4 regions of the Anoxybacillus sp. MB8 genome follow, and region 3 is predicted to be linked to each of the others. Evidence: predicted binding sites of a transcription regulator. Region 3 holds the regulator's gene; each other region holds the start of a gene.
What was found. Region 3 encodes Rex, which represses fermentation and respiration genes when NADH is low (regulators of the CRP and FNR family bind a similar motif). Its sites were predicted from a motif close to TTGTGAAATATTTCACAA; they were not measured.

Region 1: a site for Rex is predicted at 894-911, ahead of EKC99_RS09770 (TIGR04053 family radical SAM/SPASM domain-containing protein). Genes of this name have one in related genera too.
Region 2: a site for Rex is predicted at 2,712-2,729, ahead of EKC99_RS10350 (cytochrome c oxidase subunit 2A). Genes of this name have one in related genera too.
Region 4: a site for Rex is predicted at 887-904, ahead of EKC99_RS00535 (nitrate/nitrite transporter). Genes of this name have one in related genera too.

Annotation. Positions count from the first base shown of each region.
Region 1 covers NZ_RXXX01000025.1:16,061-19,916, forward strand. The annotation lists gene EKC99_RS09765 (undecaprenyl-diphosphate phosphatase) at 1-808, shown strand, start outside; gene EKC99_RS09770 (TIGR04053 family radical SAM/SPASM domain-containing protein) at 929-2,071, shown strand; gene EKC99_RS09775 (YczF family membrane protein) at 2,068-2,313, opposite strand; gene EKC99_RS09780 (spore germination protein) at 2,387-3,856, shown strand, end outside.
Region 2 covers NZ_RXXX01000028.1:14,264-18,119, forward strand. The annotation lists gene EKC99_RS10335 (carboxypeptidase M32) at 1-201, shown strand, start outside; gene EKC99_RS10340 (b(o/a)3-type cytochrome-c oxidase subunit 1) at 227-1,876, opposite strand; gene EKC99_RS10345 (cytochrome c oxidase subunit II) at 1,873-2,346, opposite strand; gene EKC99_RS10350 (cytochrome c oxidase subunit 2A) at 2,368-2,517, opposite strand; gene EKC99_RS10355 (chemotaxis protein CheX) at 2,779-3,234, opposite strand; gene EKC99_RS10360 (type III polyketide synthase) at 3,494-3,856, shown strand, end outside.
Region 3 covers NZ_RXXX01000059.1:159-4,014, forward strand. The annotation lists gene EKC99_RS14165 (ABC-F family ATP-binding cassette domain-containing protein) at 57-1,952, opposite strand; gene EKC99_RS14170 (redox-sensing transcriptional repressor Rex) at 2,180-2,815, shown strand; gene EKC99_RS14175 (YdiK family protein) at 2,825-2,998, opposite strand; gene EKC99_RS14180 (CPBP family intramembrane glutamic endopeptidase) at 2,995-3,732, opposite strand.
Region 4 covers NZ_RXXX01000001.1:86,522-90,377, reverse strand. The annotation lists gene EKC99_RS00540 (ammonia-forming cytochrome c nitrite reductase subunit c552) at 1-780, shown strand, start outside; gene EKC99_RS00535 (nitrate/nitrite transporter) at 968-2,140, shown strand; gene EKC99_RS00530 (NarK family nitrate/nitrite MFS transporter) at 2,276-3,607, shown strand; gene modA (molybdate ABC transporter substrate-binding protein) at 3,720-3,856, shown strand, end outside.

The DNA of each region.
Region 1 (3,856 bases), on a different contig from region 3:
AATGAAAGCGCTTATTTTAGGGCTAGTCGAAGGGGTGACAGAGTTTGCGCCTGTTTCATCGACAGGTCATATGATTATCGTTGATGATATGTGGCTAAAGTCAAGCGACTTTTTAGGAAAGTATGGGGCAAATACGTTTAAAGTCGTCATTCAGCTCGGTTCCGTTTTAGCTGCTGTTGTAGTGTTTAAAGATAAATTTTTCGAATTGCTTTATTTACGAAAAAGCGAAGTGAGAAAAGGACCGCGGTTGACACTTATGCACATTTTTATCGGTCTTTTACCTGCTGGTGTGTTGGGTGTTTTATTTGAAGACTATATTGATGAACATTTGTTTTCGACGGAAACGGTGCTCATTGGGCTCATGCTTGGAGCGTTGTTGATGATCGCAGCAGACCGTTTCGGAAAACGAACGAAAGTAGCGCAAACAGTAGATGATATAACGTATAAGCAAGCTTTCATTGTCGGTCTCGTCCAATGCTTATCCCTTTGGCCAGGGTTTTCTCGTTCGGGGTCGACCATTTCAGGTGGCGTACTTGTCGGAATGAGTCATCGCGCTGCCGCTGATTTTACATTTATTATGGCTGTGCCAATTATGGCTGGAGCAAGCGCCATTTCGTTGTTAAAAAACTGGCAGTACATTACGATGGATGCTTTACCATTTTTCATTGTCGGTTTTATTAGTGCTTTTGTTTTTGCATTGTTAGCCATTCGCTTTTTCTTGCGTTTAATTAACCGCGTTCGCCTTGTGCCATTTGCCATTTATCGCATCGTGCTCGCGGCAGTTATTTATATTGTTTATTTTGCGTAATCTCCACGATTTTTGTGGAGATTTTTTTGTTTAAAAAGTCGTCAAAAACGCACGAACGCATGATGAAAAAATAAGTCTATAATGAATGTGAAAAATAACACGAAAAGCTGGTGATGACATATGCATGAACATGCGCGTGCGGTAGATTATAACGAAAATCCGTTTATCGTCATTTGGGAAGTGACAAGAGCTTGCCAGTTAAAATGTGTACATTGTCGTGCCGATGCCCAACCTGTCCCAGATCCGTGTGAGTTAACGCACGAAGAAGGGCTTCATCTTATCGACGACATATATGAGATGAACAATCCGATGCTTGTGTTTACAGGTGGCGACTGTATGATGCGCGAAGATTTGTTTGATCTTGCATCGTATGCGATGAAAAAAGGGATGCGCGTTTCGATTACACCGAGTGCGACACCAAATGTGACGAAAGAAAAAATGAAAAAGGCAAAAGAGATTGGACTGTCGCGCTGGGCATTTAGTTTAGACGGACCGACCGCTGACATTCACGACCGATTTCGCGGTACACCGGGTTCGTTTGATTTAACGATCGAAAACATTCGTTATTTAAATGAGCTACATATGCCATTACAAATTAATACAGTCATTTCGCGCTATAACTACGATCATTTAGAACAAATGGCGAAATTAGTTGCAGAGTTAAAGGCAGTAATGTGGTATATTTTTTTACTCGTTCCGACCGGCCGTGGACAAATGGGCGATTGCATTAGCCCGGAGGAACATGAACAAGTGTTCCGTTGGTTGTATGAGTTAAGTAAAACGGCACCGTATGATATAAAAACGACAGCAGCACAACATTATCGTCGTGTTGTCATTCAACAAAAAATGCGCGAAAAACGAATTGAAGCAGGGGATATTCGTTATGAGCATGCGATTACGACCGATCATGCTTCAATGATTGACGGCTTAAAACGGGCGCCAAAAGGCGTCAATGACGGCAACGGTTTCGTTTTCGTTTCACATACAGGAGATGTCATGCCAAGCGGCTTGCTTCCAATCGTATGCGGCAACGTACGCGAGCAACCGTTATCGTATATTTATCGTGAATCGGAAGTGATGAAACAGTTGCGCCAACCAGACTTATATAAAGGAAAATGCGGCATTTGTGAGTTTCGCTACGTTTGTGGCGGATCCCGCGCTCGCGCCTATGCAGTCACAGGTGATTATATGGAAAGTGAACCGTTTTGTATATACGTTCCTTTAGGGATGAGAAAAGAAAAAACCCGAACGGTGTTCGCTTAATGCGGACGCTGTTCGGGTTTTTTATGTTGCTTCGTTTTTCGAAACAGGTGAAGGCATGTGTTAAATATCCATAAACTGATAAGTGAGAACAAAACGGCTACTTCAATTGGTTCCATTACTTGAAAAGGATTGAAAATGTCAAACCAAGCTTGATGAATGCTCATTCCTAGCAATAAATTCATGCTAATCGCTATACCGCCTAACAACATAGAAATAGCGATACAAACCACGATAGTTTTCATCACTTCATCCCCATGGCTGCACTTTTTATTTAGCATCTGACCATTTTTTACGTTTATTCCTTTTGCATAATATATGCATTATATGCTTATTCTAACCATCAAGGAGACAATGGATGGAGGAGGAAAGATGTGGACACGATCGAAGGGTAAGAAAGAAAAGGATACGCATGCATATGGGGGATTAGCACCAAACGGCATATACGGAACGATTGATCAAGATTTACATACAAACATAGAAAAAGTTCGAGATATTACTGGAAATAGTGCAGATATCATCATCCGCCGTTTTTTACTTGGAAAGGATGATAATTTTCCTGCTGCACTTTGTTTTGTAAGCGGAATGGTTGATGAACATATCGTTCAGCAATTATTGCTTGAAATAAGTGTACAATTATCACTTCCTTCAAGTAGTTGCGGTCTAGACTATATTGAACAAAAAATAGCTACAACTAATACAGCACGGCGCATTCAGCAATGGCACGACATATTTTCCTCGCTTATGTCTGGGGAAGTCATTTTATTTATTGATGGGATGCTAGAGGCAATTGGTGTATCAGTAAAAGGTGGTGAGTATCGTGCGATTACAGAGCCGAGTACACAACTATCTATTCGAGGGCCACGTGAGGGTTTTACAGAATCGTTAGCAACAAATGTTGCTATGGTTCGACGACGAATTCAAAATCCACATGTGTGGGTAGAAGCCATTACACTAGGTGAAGTGACACAAACAAATGTCCGTATCATGTATATTAAAGGAATTGCAAATGACAAAATTGTTGAAGAAGTGCGTAGTCGATTGCGACGCATTTGTATAGATGGCGTTCTTGAATCTGGATATATTGAACAACTGATTGAAGATGAATCATTTACAACGTTTCCAACTGTTTATCATACGGAAAGACCAGATAGTGTTGCGGCCAATTTGTTGGAAGGAAGAATCGCTATTTTTGTAGAAGGGACACCATTTGTCCTTATTGTCCCAACCGTATTTATACAATTTTTCCAAGCTGTAGAAGATTATTATGCACGCTTTGATATTGCGACAGCGTTGCGTTTTTTACGTATGCTCGTTTTTTTTATTTCCCTTGTTGCACCGTCTGTGTATATTGCACTGACGACATTTCATCAAGAAATGATTCCTACTTCCCTTGTCATTGCAATTGCTGCACAACGTGAAGCGGTTCCTTTTCCAGCTTTTATTGAAGCATTACTCATGGAGGTGACGTTTGAAATTTTGCGTGAAGCTGGAGTGCGCTTGCCAAGGGCTGTTGGACAGGCTGTATCGATTGTTGGGGCGCTCGTCATCGGACAAGCTGCTGTAGAAGCAGGTTTTGTTTCGTCCGCTATGGTTATCGTTGTGTCCATCACAGCAATTGCTAGCTTTGCGACGCCGTCGTTTGCAATTGCTATTTCCGCACGTTTAATTCGTTTTGCCCTAATGGTATTAGCTGCTCTATTTGGTTTTTATGGCATTTTGATTGGCGTAATTTTAATGACTATTCATTTATGTAGTCTTCGTTCATTTGGAGTGCCATACATGGCA
Region 2 (3,856 bases), on a different contig from region 3:
GAGAAAGAACTGCCATTTCATCAGTTGCTTGAAAATGGGGAACTTGTTCGTATTCGAGAATGGCTTACAAAGCATGTTCACCAATTCGGAAAAACGAAAAAACCGCTCGATATTTTACATGAAGTAACTGGAGAAGGTTTAAATCCAATCTACTTAATCGACTACTTAGAAGAAAAATATAAACATATTTATCGATTATAAAAAAACCGGGCGAGTGCCCGGTTTTTTACCAAAGTTTAAACCCTTTTGATCCAGGAGGTGCGTTTTGGATCATATCGATAAATGGAACTGTATATGCGATTAAAATGAGTACAACCGCAATACCGATCCACAATGTCCAGTTTTCGAACACAAGCGGTGTACGTTCAGCCTGCTCAGCTACTTCTGCAACAGGGAACTCTGTTTCACCTTTTGGAGCGAAAAATGCTAAGTTTGTTACGATAATGAGCACGAGAATAATGCCGATGAATAAAATCGTTCCACCAACCGCTTGAGCGATTTGATAAGGAATCCATTCTAGTGCTTGTGGCGCATCGCCGTATGTTGAAAATGCTGAACGGCGTGGGGCACCAAGTAACCCTGCAAAATGCATCGCACTAGACATGAAAATCATACCGATGGACCAAACGATCGTTTGAATAATCGCTAGACGATTCATTGCTTTTGTCATGACACGTCCTGTTAAGTGCGGGATAAGCCAATAAGCTCCCCCAAAGAATGTCAATACGACTGTTGTCGCTAATGTTAAGTGGAAGTGACCAGTTACCCAAATCGTATTATGAACGACTTGGTTTAATTGGTGTGATGCGTTGACAAGACCACCAGCACCAGCAGGGATAAAGAACAACATACCGACAAATGGCGCAAAGAAACGAGCATCACCCCAAGGAAGCTTTCGTAACCATCCGAATAATCCTGTTGCTCCTTTTGAGCGACCGTACATTTCAAACGTTGCGAACATTGAGAACGCAGTCATTAATGATGGGATAACGACCATAAACGTTAAGACAACTTGTAAGTATTTCCAAGCTGGATCAATTCCAGGTTCCACAAGTTGATGGTGGAATCCGACAGGAATCGAGAAAATTAAGAATAAGATGAATGACATACGAGCAAGAGAGTCTGAAAACATTTTTCCGCCAATAATTTTTGGAATAATCGCATACCAAATCATATATGCCGGTAATAACCAGAAATATACGAGCGGGTGACCGAAATACCAGAACAATGTTCGGCTTACGAGCACGTTAATCCGATCGACATAACCTAATGACCAAGGAATGAGCTGGAATAATACAGTCGCTGCTACACCGAGCGAACAAACGAGCCATAATACCATGTTGACAACAGACATAAATGTAAGCAACGGACTGACTTGACCAGGATGAGCTTTTTTCCATTTTGCATAATGAGCGAACATGGCAAACCCACTGATCCAACTACCGACAACAACAAGCGTTAAACCGATATAAAAGCCTGCATGTGCTTGTAGCGGGGCATAAAATGTATATAAAACAGAAGCTTCACCGATTAAAATGTAAAAGGCAGTAATCGCTGTACCGATTGTCATGAGCCAAAAACCGATCCAACCCCAAAACCGCACGCGGTCAGAAAGCGTTCCGGCAGTACGACTTACAGCAGCAAATTGGAAACCGATAATGAAAAATGTAGTTAAAACGAGTCCAAGCAATACGCCATGCGTTGTTAAAATCGTATAATAGCTAATGCCTGCCGGCAATTCAAATTTTCCAGAGCGCACAAGCACTTGTAATAGACCAGCAAGTCCTCCTAACGCAAGTGCAACGAAAGCGACATAAATATGGGCCATGGCTAATTTGCCATCACGTGCATCAACTTTCCATGTTCCGTTCATCATTGTTCAACCACCTTCACTTTCGCCGTCATTAAGTGGTGACCGGCACCGCAATATTCGTTACATAAAATGACATACTCGCCAACTTTATCGAATGTTTGTGTGTAGCTACTGACGTATCCAGGTTCAACCATCATGTTTACGTTCGTGCCAGCCATTTCAAACCCGTGGATCACATCTTTCGTTGCGACATTGATCGTTACTTTTGCTCCTTTTGGAATTTCGACTTGGTTTGGTGTATACGCAAATGCAGAAGCAACGATGTTCAATTGATATTCATTATCTCCCGTTTTAACAAGGCCTGGTTTATCAAATGGTGGTGTTTGATCGACTTTTTCCGGATCGATCGTTGTTAAACAGCTTGGTGGTTGCGTTCCTTGCGCAAATGCACCGACTCCTAAGACGGCTAAAAATACGAATAACGAACCGATGCCGAAAAACAGCCAAATTTTTTCATACTTATGCATGTGCATAACGTCTCGTCTCCTTTCTCTCTATAAGCGATTTAAAAACAAGAAATATACGCTTACCCACGTGAAAATGAGGAAAAACCCTAAAAACAAAACAGAAGCAAGTGTTCCTTTTAATGCGGGTTCTTTCTCCACTTTTGTTTTCGGTGTGTTTGTGTTTAATTGAGTTTTCATTTCCACCCCTCCTTCCTAAATAAGCCTTAAATAGAAATGTATACACTTACATCATACAAAACAATTTGTGAAATGAAACGCTTTCTTCAGATGTTTCACAAATTGTTCATTCGTTACTTTACCATCATCATAACCGTAAAAATAAGGGGTATCTGTGACTTTTGTCACACGCATTTTGTGAGGTTGTGAAAAAAGTGTGAAATATTTAGAAAAAGATGGCTATGGCATAAAAAAAGAAGCTTACAAGCGCAAGCTTCTCATTTATTCATTATCAATTGTTAAAATCAGTTGTAATTCCCCATTGCTTTCAAAGTGGATCGGTACGCGAAAAGCTTTGTCAAAACCGTAAATTTTTGTTTGACCAACAAGAACAGTCGGAGGAGTAATATCAATGGTAATGCCTTTTTGTGATACGACTGTGGCCAAGTTTCCTGCGATCATATTCCCAAGTTCACCAGTAAATGATTCAAGCATTTCACCTTCTAACGGCATACCGAACATCGTTTCTCCGATTTTTCCAAACATCGTTTCATGTCCTTCAATGATTAGACGCCCACGTAAGTCTCCAGTCATTCCGATCAATACACTAATAGATGTTTGTGTAAAAGGTTGGACAAACAATGAAGGTTTATCAATTGTCATTGGTAGTGGGATAACAGACCGAATCGATTCGATCGTTCCATTTAAAATCGTTGTAATTTTCTCACCTAAAGCCATAAAAAAGACCCCCTTTTTTCTTCATCATAACAAATTTTTCACTTTGATGACATCATTTTTCGCTAAACATAGATACGAATATATAAAAAACATAGTGACGAAATAACAAATTGCGTTATAATGAAAGTGCACAACAACATACCTCCTTTCAAAACGTCGAAAGCTTTCCTTCTATTGCTGAGAGGAAAGCTTTTCTATTTATCATGTATAAAATTTCTTTATTGGAAAAACATTATCTTTACTGAAAGGAGGAACATAGATGCCGAGTATTGTTGCAGTTGAATTAGCTAAACTTCCTTACCGCGTTTCACAAAACGAGGTGATGGTTGCCATAAAACGTATGTTTCAACACCGTTATGAACATATTGATCGGTTATTATCTATTTTTGAACATGATCATATTCAGTCAAGATCGTTTGTACAACCATTAGATTGGTATATGCAAACTCATTCGTTTGCTGAGAAAAATGCGCTGTATATTGAGCATGCTGTTCGATATGGAAAAGAGGCGGTTGTGCGCTGTTTACAACGTGCAAATATTGCTCTTGAAGACATTGAAGCGATGTTTTTTATTTCAACGACGGGAATTGCTACACCGAGCATTGAGGCAAGAATAATGAAT
Region 3 (3,856 bases):
TGTGGATATGTTTGTGTAAAAAGATGAGCTAGTCCACAAATGGAGCTAGCTCATCATTATTGTTGTAAAAGTTCCCATTGTTCGAATAATTCATCGAATTTTTGTTTCAGTTGTTCAATTTTCGCTTGTGTATCTCGGGCTTTTTCATAGTCGTTGTAGCAGGAAGGATCATATAATTGTTGTTCATACGTTGCAATTTGTTGCTCGAGTTGTTCCATTTCTATTTCTAGCTGCTCTATTTTTCGTTTTCGTTGTCTCTCTAATTTTTTTCGTTCTTTTTCTTCTTCATATGAGCGTTTTAGTGACGATGATTCGTCCGTTGTCGTCTCTTGAGCGATTTGTCCAAGTTCGAGTAGCTCTGCTTTTTTCGCCACGTAATAATCGTAGTCCCCTAAATATTCAATGAGACCGTCTGTGGATAACTCGTATATTTTTGTTGCGATTTTGTTAATAAAATAACGGTCGTGAGAAACGAAGATAATTGTTCCTGGGTATTCAATAAGCGCTTGTTCTAGCACTTCTTTGCTGTCTAAATCTAAATGGTTTGTCGGTTCGTCTAACACTAATACGTTGGCTTTTTTCATCATTAGTTTGGCGAGAGCGAGCCGGGCTTTTTCACCGCCACTTAATGTTTGCACTGGCTTCAATACATCGTCACCAGAAAATAAAAAGTTTCCGAGAATCGTACGAATTTCTTTTTCCGTCTTTAATCGATCTTCATCCCATAGTTCATCGATGACACGTTTGTTCGATGTTAATTGAGCTTGTTCTTGATCGTAATACCCAATTTGTACATTTGTTCCGTAGCGTAGTTCCCCATGTTTTACAGGGAGTTGCTTAATGATCGTTTTTAAAAGAGTCGATTTTCCAATTCCATTTGGCCCAATAAGTGCGATGCTATCACCGCGAGTGACACGAAATGAGAGGTTTGTTGCGATGATTTGATCATAACCAATGGCTAAATTGGTAGCTGTTAATACGTCATTTCCGCTTGGGCGTTCAATTTCGAAGCGAAACGATGCCGATTTTTCATCACCGAGCGGCTTTTCAATGATATTCATTTTTTCTAGTTGTTTTCTTCTGCTTTGAGCTCGCTTTGTTGTCGATGCACGGGCAATATTTCGTTGAATAAAATCTTTTAATTTTGAAATTTCTTCTTGTTGTTTTTCGTACAGTTTCAATTGTTGTTCAAATTGTTCCGCCCGTTGTTGTAAATAACTTGTATAGTTTCCAACGTATTTTTTTATTTTTGTGCGTGATAATTCATACACTTGTGTCACGATTTGGTCAAGAAAATAGCGATCGTGTGAGACGATAAGAATGGCCCCATCATAATTTTTTAAATATTGTTCAAGCCATTGCAATGTTTCCATATCTAAATGATTTGTTGGTTCGTCTAAAATCAACAAATCTGGTTTAGCTAGAAGCAGTTTGCCGAGCGCTAGCCGCGTTCGCTGTCCACCGCTTAACGTGGATACTTTTGTTGTGTAGTCATACTGAGAAAAGCGGAGGCCATGAAGCACAGAACGAATATCGGCTTCATATTGATAGCCACCTTTTTCTTTAAATTCCATTTGTAAACGGTCGTAATGCTCAAGTAAGCGCTCATAGTCGGCACCGTGCAAGCTCATTTGTTGTTCTAGGTCACGCAATTGTTTTTCCATTTGTTGAAGCGGGGCAAACACATCGAGCATTTCTTCCCAAATGGAGCGATGGGCGTGCAAACCAGTATATTGATCTAAGTAGCCAATTGTTACGTGTTTCGGTTTAATCACTTCCCCTGTGTCATATGACAATTGGCCGGCAATGATTTTTAATAATGTCGATTTTCCTGCACCATTTCTTCCAACTAACGCGATACGGTCTTTTTCTTGTATTTCAAGCTTAATGTCTGATAAAACTTGTTCCGCCCCATATGATTTGGATAGTTGATTTACTTGTAAAATGATCATCATTTTTCACCTCAATCTTCTTTTGATAGTGTAACGTACTTTCTTGATGTTCGGCAACACTAGTGTACGAATAACAAATTTGACAAAAATAATAATAAAGGGTACAAAGGAAAGACAGAATGAAAAAAATAGTGTATAGTTTAAAAGTGGGGAGAACTTTTCAGACGTATAGGAGAGAAAAATGAAAGCGCTAACTATTTGTGAAAGGAAATGTGGGGGATTGACTCGTGAATAATGAACAACCAAAAATTCCGCAGGCGACCGCAAAGCGACTACCGTTGTATTATCGTTTTTTGAAAAACTTGCATGCATCAGGAAAGCAGCGTGTATCTTCAGCGGAGTTAAGTGAAGCCGTAAAAGTCGATTCAGCAACGATTCGCCGTGATTTTTCATACTTTGGTGCGCTTGGAAAAAAAGGATACGGTTATAATGTAAATTATTTGCTGTCGTTTTTCAGAAAAACGTTGGATCAAGATGAAACGACAGAAGTAGCGTTGTTCGGTGTCGGTAATTTAGGTACGGCATTTTTAAATTACAATTTTAGCAAAAACAATAATACGAAAATTGTGATGGCATTCGATGTAGATCCAGATAAAGTAGGAACGGAAGTCGGAGGAGTGCCTGTTTATCATTTAGATGAATTGGAAGAAAAACTAGGTGGGATTACGGTAGCCATTTTAACCGTTCCAGCCCAAGTTGCCCAACCGATTACCGATCGGCTTGTCCAAAAAGGCATTAAAGGGATTTTAAACTTCACGCCTGCTCGTCTGCATGTACCTGAACACATTCGTGTTCATCATATTGATTTAGCGGTCGAATTGCAGTCACTTGTTTACTTTTTAAAACATTACGGAAATGAGTAAACCTCCCATTTACGAGCGGGAGGTTTTTTTCAATAAAGAACGAATAGCGGTGCCAAAATCTAATGTAGCAATAAGAATAAATAGCATCGTTGTGACGTCCCAAATGCCATCGTCAGCACTATCAACAGCAAAATAAGTGAATAAAATGCCCATCAAAAAGTAAAACAACGGCTCAGACTTCATGAAAACAGCCTCCAAATCACGAATTGCATTTGTTCTGCTTCTTTCATTATCTTTTCAATTTCTTCAGCAAATAACGTTTGAATAGCAACGACAAATGTATTCATCAGTACATGTGCTGCAATAGGGACGAGAATACGCTTTGTTTTCACATATAAGAAAGCAAATACAAATCCCATCGTTGCATAAAGAAGCAAATGTTCAAACTCTAAATGAACGACAGCAAATAAAAGGGAACTGACAGTTGCTGATAAGAAAAAGTTATATTTTTGATACAGCGTTCCAAAAATAATTTTTCGAAAAATGATTTCTTCTAAAATCGGTCCGACGATCGAAGTGACGAGCATAAGCGCTGGTGTTAGCTTCACCATCTCAACAATGCGTCTCGTATTTTCGGACCCCATCTCGACGCCAAATACGTGCATCTCAATATTTGCTGCGATGCCTTGAGCGAAAAGGGCAAGAAAGAACCCGCCAATTCCCCAAAAAATTGACGTTCCGATAGATGCTTGATGGCGATCGTACGAATATTTCATATCTTCTCTCATGAAATAAAGAACGAAAAGAAAAGCGATCGAGAAGCTAATGACAGCCCAATAACCTGAGGCAATGGATAGAGCGACTTCTTTATTTGATGCGTCAACAAATCCGCTATGTGCAAGCAAAGGAACGCCAATTAAACTAGATAACTGCATGGCGATGTATGTAATAATGACATACCAATATTGCTTTTTCACGTGTTCAACCCCTTTTGACAAAATGAGTACTTTTTCATTTTACCATATTTTTTGTATGAATTTCGAAAGGAAAGACATAATGAAAAAGGGAAAGATTTAGTGAAAAATTTTTAACTTCCTACTT
Region 4 (3,856 bases), on a different contig from region 3:
TTTGAGCCATCGAAATCAAAAGTAACATTCCCATGGGCAAAAGGATTTAAACCTGAAGAAATGTATGCGTATTATGAGGAGATTGGTAAACAGCAAGGATTTGAAAAAGACTGGATTCATAACGTGTCAGGAACACCGATGTTAAAAGCACAACATCCAGAGTTTGAGACATGGATTGAAGGACCTCACGGAAAAGCAGGGGTGTCTTGTGCAGATTGCCATATGCCGTATGAACGGGTAGACGGCAAAAAGAAAATTACGTCCCATTACTGGACATCGCCATTAAAAACGATTGAACAATCTTGTTTAACATGTCACGCGGATAAATCAAAAGAATGGATAAAGACGCGTGTAGAAGAAATTCAAACGACGCATATGGAAATGCTCCATAAAGCGGAAGAAGTATCAGTGTTTGCGCATTATTATGTGAATAAAATGATTACAGCAAAAGTAGACGAATCAAAAATTAAAGCAGCCCAAGAACATATAAGAAAAGGTCAATGGTATTGGGATATCGTCGCTGCAGAAAACTCAACAGGATTCCATAATCCACAAGGAACGATGGCGACGTTGAGCAAGTCCATTGATGAATCTAATCAAGCCATTTTAATTGCGACAGAAGAGTTAATGAAAAAAGGAATTGACGTAGATAAGCTGAAAAAAGAAATTGAGGAGCGGATGGAAGCTGTCTATAATGAAGCGGATCCATTTAAGAAAAAAGATCATGCCATTACAGACAGTTTTCCAGGTCAAACTCCGCCTCCTCCAGCAAAAAAGTAAGGTAAAGAGGGGACCCGGCATCCCCTCTTTTTCATCTTATTGTGATTTACATCATGTTGCAAGTGAAAAGAAAGAACGTATGAAAGTTTTGTGAACATAACAAAAATTGTGAACAATATAACAGTAGCAATTGATAAATTTTTTTACGATAAAATTGTCAAATGATAAAACGAAGGGGGAAATCGAAATGGAGCGATTCAAACAGTTTCTCCGAGTGGGGCATTTACTAACACTTCTCGCATCTTTTTTGTACTTTGATATTAGTTTTATGATCTGGGTAATTCTTGGGGCAACAGGGACGTTTATTGTGGAAGACTTAGGCTTGACACCTGCACAAAAAGGAATGATGGTAGCGATCCCGGTATTAGGAGGGGCATTGCTTCGTATTCCAATGGGACTACTAGCAGACCGATTCGGTGGTAAGAAAATGGGAATGATCGGAATGGCTTTGACATCTATCCCTCTTTTATGGGGTTGGCTTGTTGCTGATACATTGACACAAATTTATGCGCTTGGATTGTTATTAGGCGTTGCAGGGGCTAGTTTTGCCGTCGCTCTTCCTTTGGCAAGCCGTTGGTACCCGAAAGAACATCAAGGGTTGGCGATGGGAATTGCAGGTGCGGGAAATAGCGGAACAGTTTTGGCGATGTTGTTTGGCCCGCGCATTGCAGAAGCGTATGGCTGGAATAGTGTATTTGGATTAGCGCTCATTCCTCTCTTTGTTGCTTTTATTGTATTTATCATCTTCGCAAAAGAATGTCCGACTGCGGTAAAACCAGCAAAAATATCGGAATATACGCGCGTGATGAAAATGAAGGAAACGTGGTTGTTTAGCTTTTTTTATAGCTTATCTTTTGGTGGATTTGTCGGAATGACGAGCTATTTAACACTATTCTTTTTCGATCAATACGGAGTAGATAAAGTGACGGCAGGAGATTTTGTGACGCTTGTCGTATTTGCGGGAAGCTTTGTTCGGCCAATTGGTGGCTATTTAGCTGATAAATATGGTGGAATGAAATTGCTCGTTTGGTTATTTACAGGCGCTACTGTGACGTTAGCCGTTGTTGGTATGCTCCCGCCTGTTTATGTTGCGTTAACTCTTTTATTTATTACACTTATTTTTTTCGGTACAGCAAATGGTGCACTATTTCAAGTTATTCCAACTATATTTCCTAAAGAGGTTGGACTATTAACAGGTTTCGTTGGAGCTGCTGGCGGTTTAGGAGGCTTCTTTTTACCGAATATTTTAGGTATGTTTAAACAATGGACGAATTCGTATTCATATGGCTTTTGGTGGGTAGCAGCAACTATGTTTGTTGCAATGTTTATCATGAGACGATTGCGAAAAACAATCGCTTAAACATTATTTTTTAACATTGTATGAACGTTTGAAAATATGTGATACGTATCACATTCTTATTGACACTCTTTCTTTATGATAAAAGTACAGCAATTATTTTTACAATCATACTTCAAAAAAGGAGAGACGATCATTATGAGTCAAACATTGAAAACGGCTTCAGATCATGTTGAACGGAAAAGCCGCATCGGTTCATATTGGAACCCAGAAGATCCTGTGTTTTGGGAAAAAGAAGGGAAAAAACATGCTCGTCGAAATCTTTGGATCTCTGTTCCAACGTTAATGTTGGCATTTATCGTTTGGCAAATTTGGTCCATTGTTGCAGCAAGACTAAATGACATTGGCTTTCAATTTACACAAAGTCAATTGTTTACGTTAGCTGCTGTTCCAGGACTTGTTGGAGCAACACTACGCTTCGTTTACACATTTGCTATTGGAAAATTTGGAGGAAGAAACTGGACAATTTTCTCGACAGGGATATTGCTCATCCCAGCTATTGGTGTTGGGTTAGCGGTACAAAATCCAGATACACCGTATTGGGTCATGTTACTATTAGCAACTCTCTGTGGACTTGGTGGCGGAAACCTTTCGTCTTCAGCAGCTAACATTAGCTTTTTCTTCCCGAAAAAAGAAAAAGGAACAGCACTTGGTATTAATGTTGGTTTCGGGAATATGGGTGTATCTGTCGTTCAGTTCGTTACACCACTTATTATAACAATTGGTGTATTTGGAGCACTTGGTGGCGAACCACAAGTACTCGCAGACGGTTCAAAAGTTTGGTTACAAAATGCGGCATTTATTTGGGTTATTCCCATTTTGTTCTTTACTATTTTGGCGTATTTCGGTATGGATAACTTACCAAACACTAAACAATCAGTGTCTGAACAATTTGTAATCGTGAAACGAAAACATACATGGATTATGACATGGTTATATGTTGCGACATTCGGCTCATTTATCGGATATGCGGCAGCGTTTCCACTTTTATTAAAATCACAATTCCCAGAACACGTATCGCTTGCCTTTTTAGGAGCGTTTTTGGCAGCGGCATTCCGTCCGGTTGGGGGATGGTTGTCCGATAAGTTAGGTGGAGCGCGTATCACGAACTACGTTTTAATCGTCATGGGTCTTGGTGCTGCGGCAGTCATGTATTTTACAACGGAAAAACACTTTATCGGATTTATCGTATCTTTCTTAATTTTATTTATTGCTGCAGGGATGGGATCAGGATCGACATTCCAAATGATTCCGATTATCTTCCCGCCGAAAGAAGCGGCACCTGTTCTTGGTTTTACAGCAGCATTTGCCGCATATGGCTCATTCTTCATTCCGAAACTATTCGGCTGGGCAGCTCAAAATACAGGGACACCAATTACAGCATTTTACTTCTTTATCGCATTTTATGTTGTATCGCTTGCATTAAACTGGTATTATTATGCTAGAAAAAATGCAGAAGTGAAATGTTAGAAGAATAGAAGGGGATATCTATAATAGATATTCCCTTTTATTGATATGTGGGTTTTATTGATATGTGGGTTTTATTGATATGTGGGTTTTATTGATATGTGGGGGGACGAAAGTGAAAAAAATATGGTTTTTTATTATGATTTTGTCATTAGTGGCATGTAATCCTCACACCGCTCAACCAAATGCGGCACCATCTATTAAAGTTGCCGCAGCAGCAGATTTAACTCATGCATTTAAAGAAATTGGAGA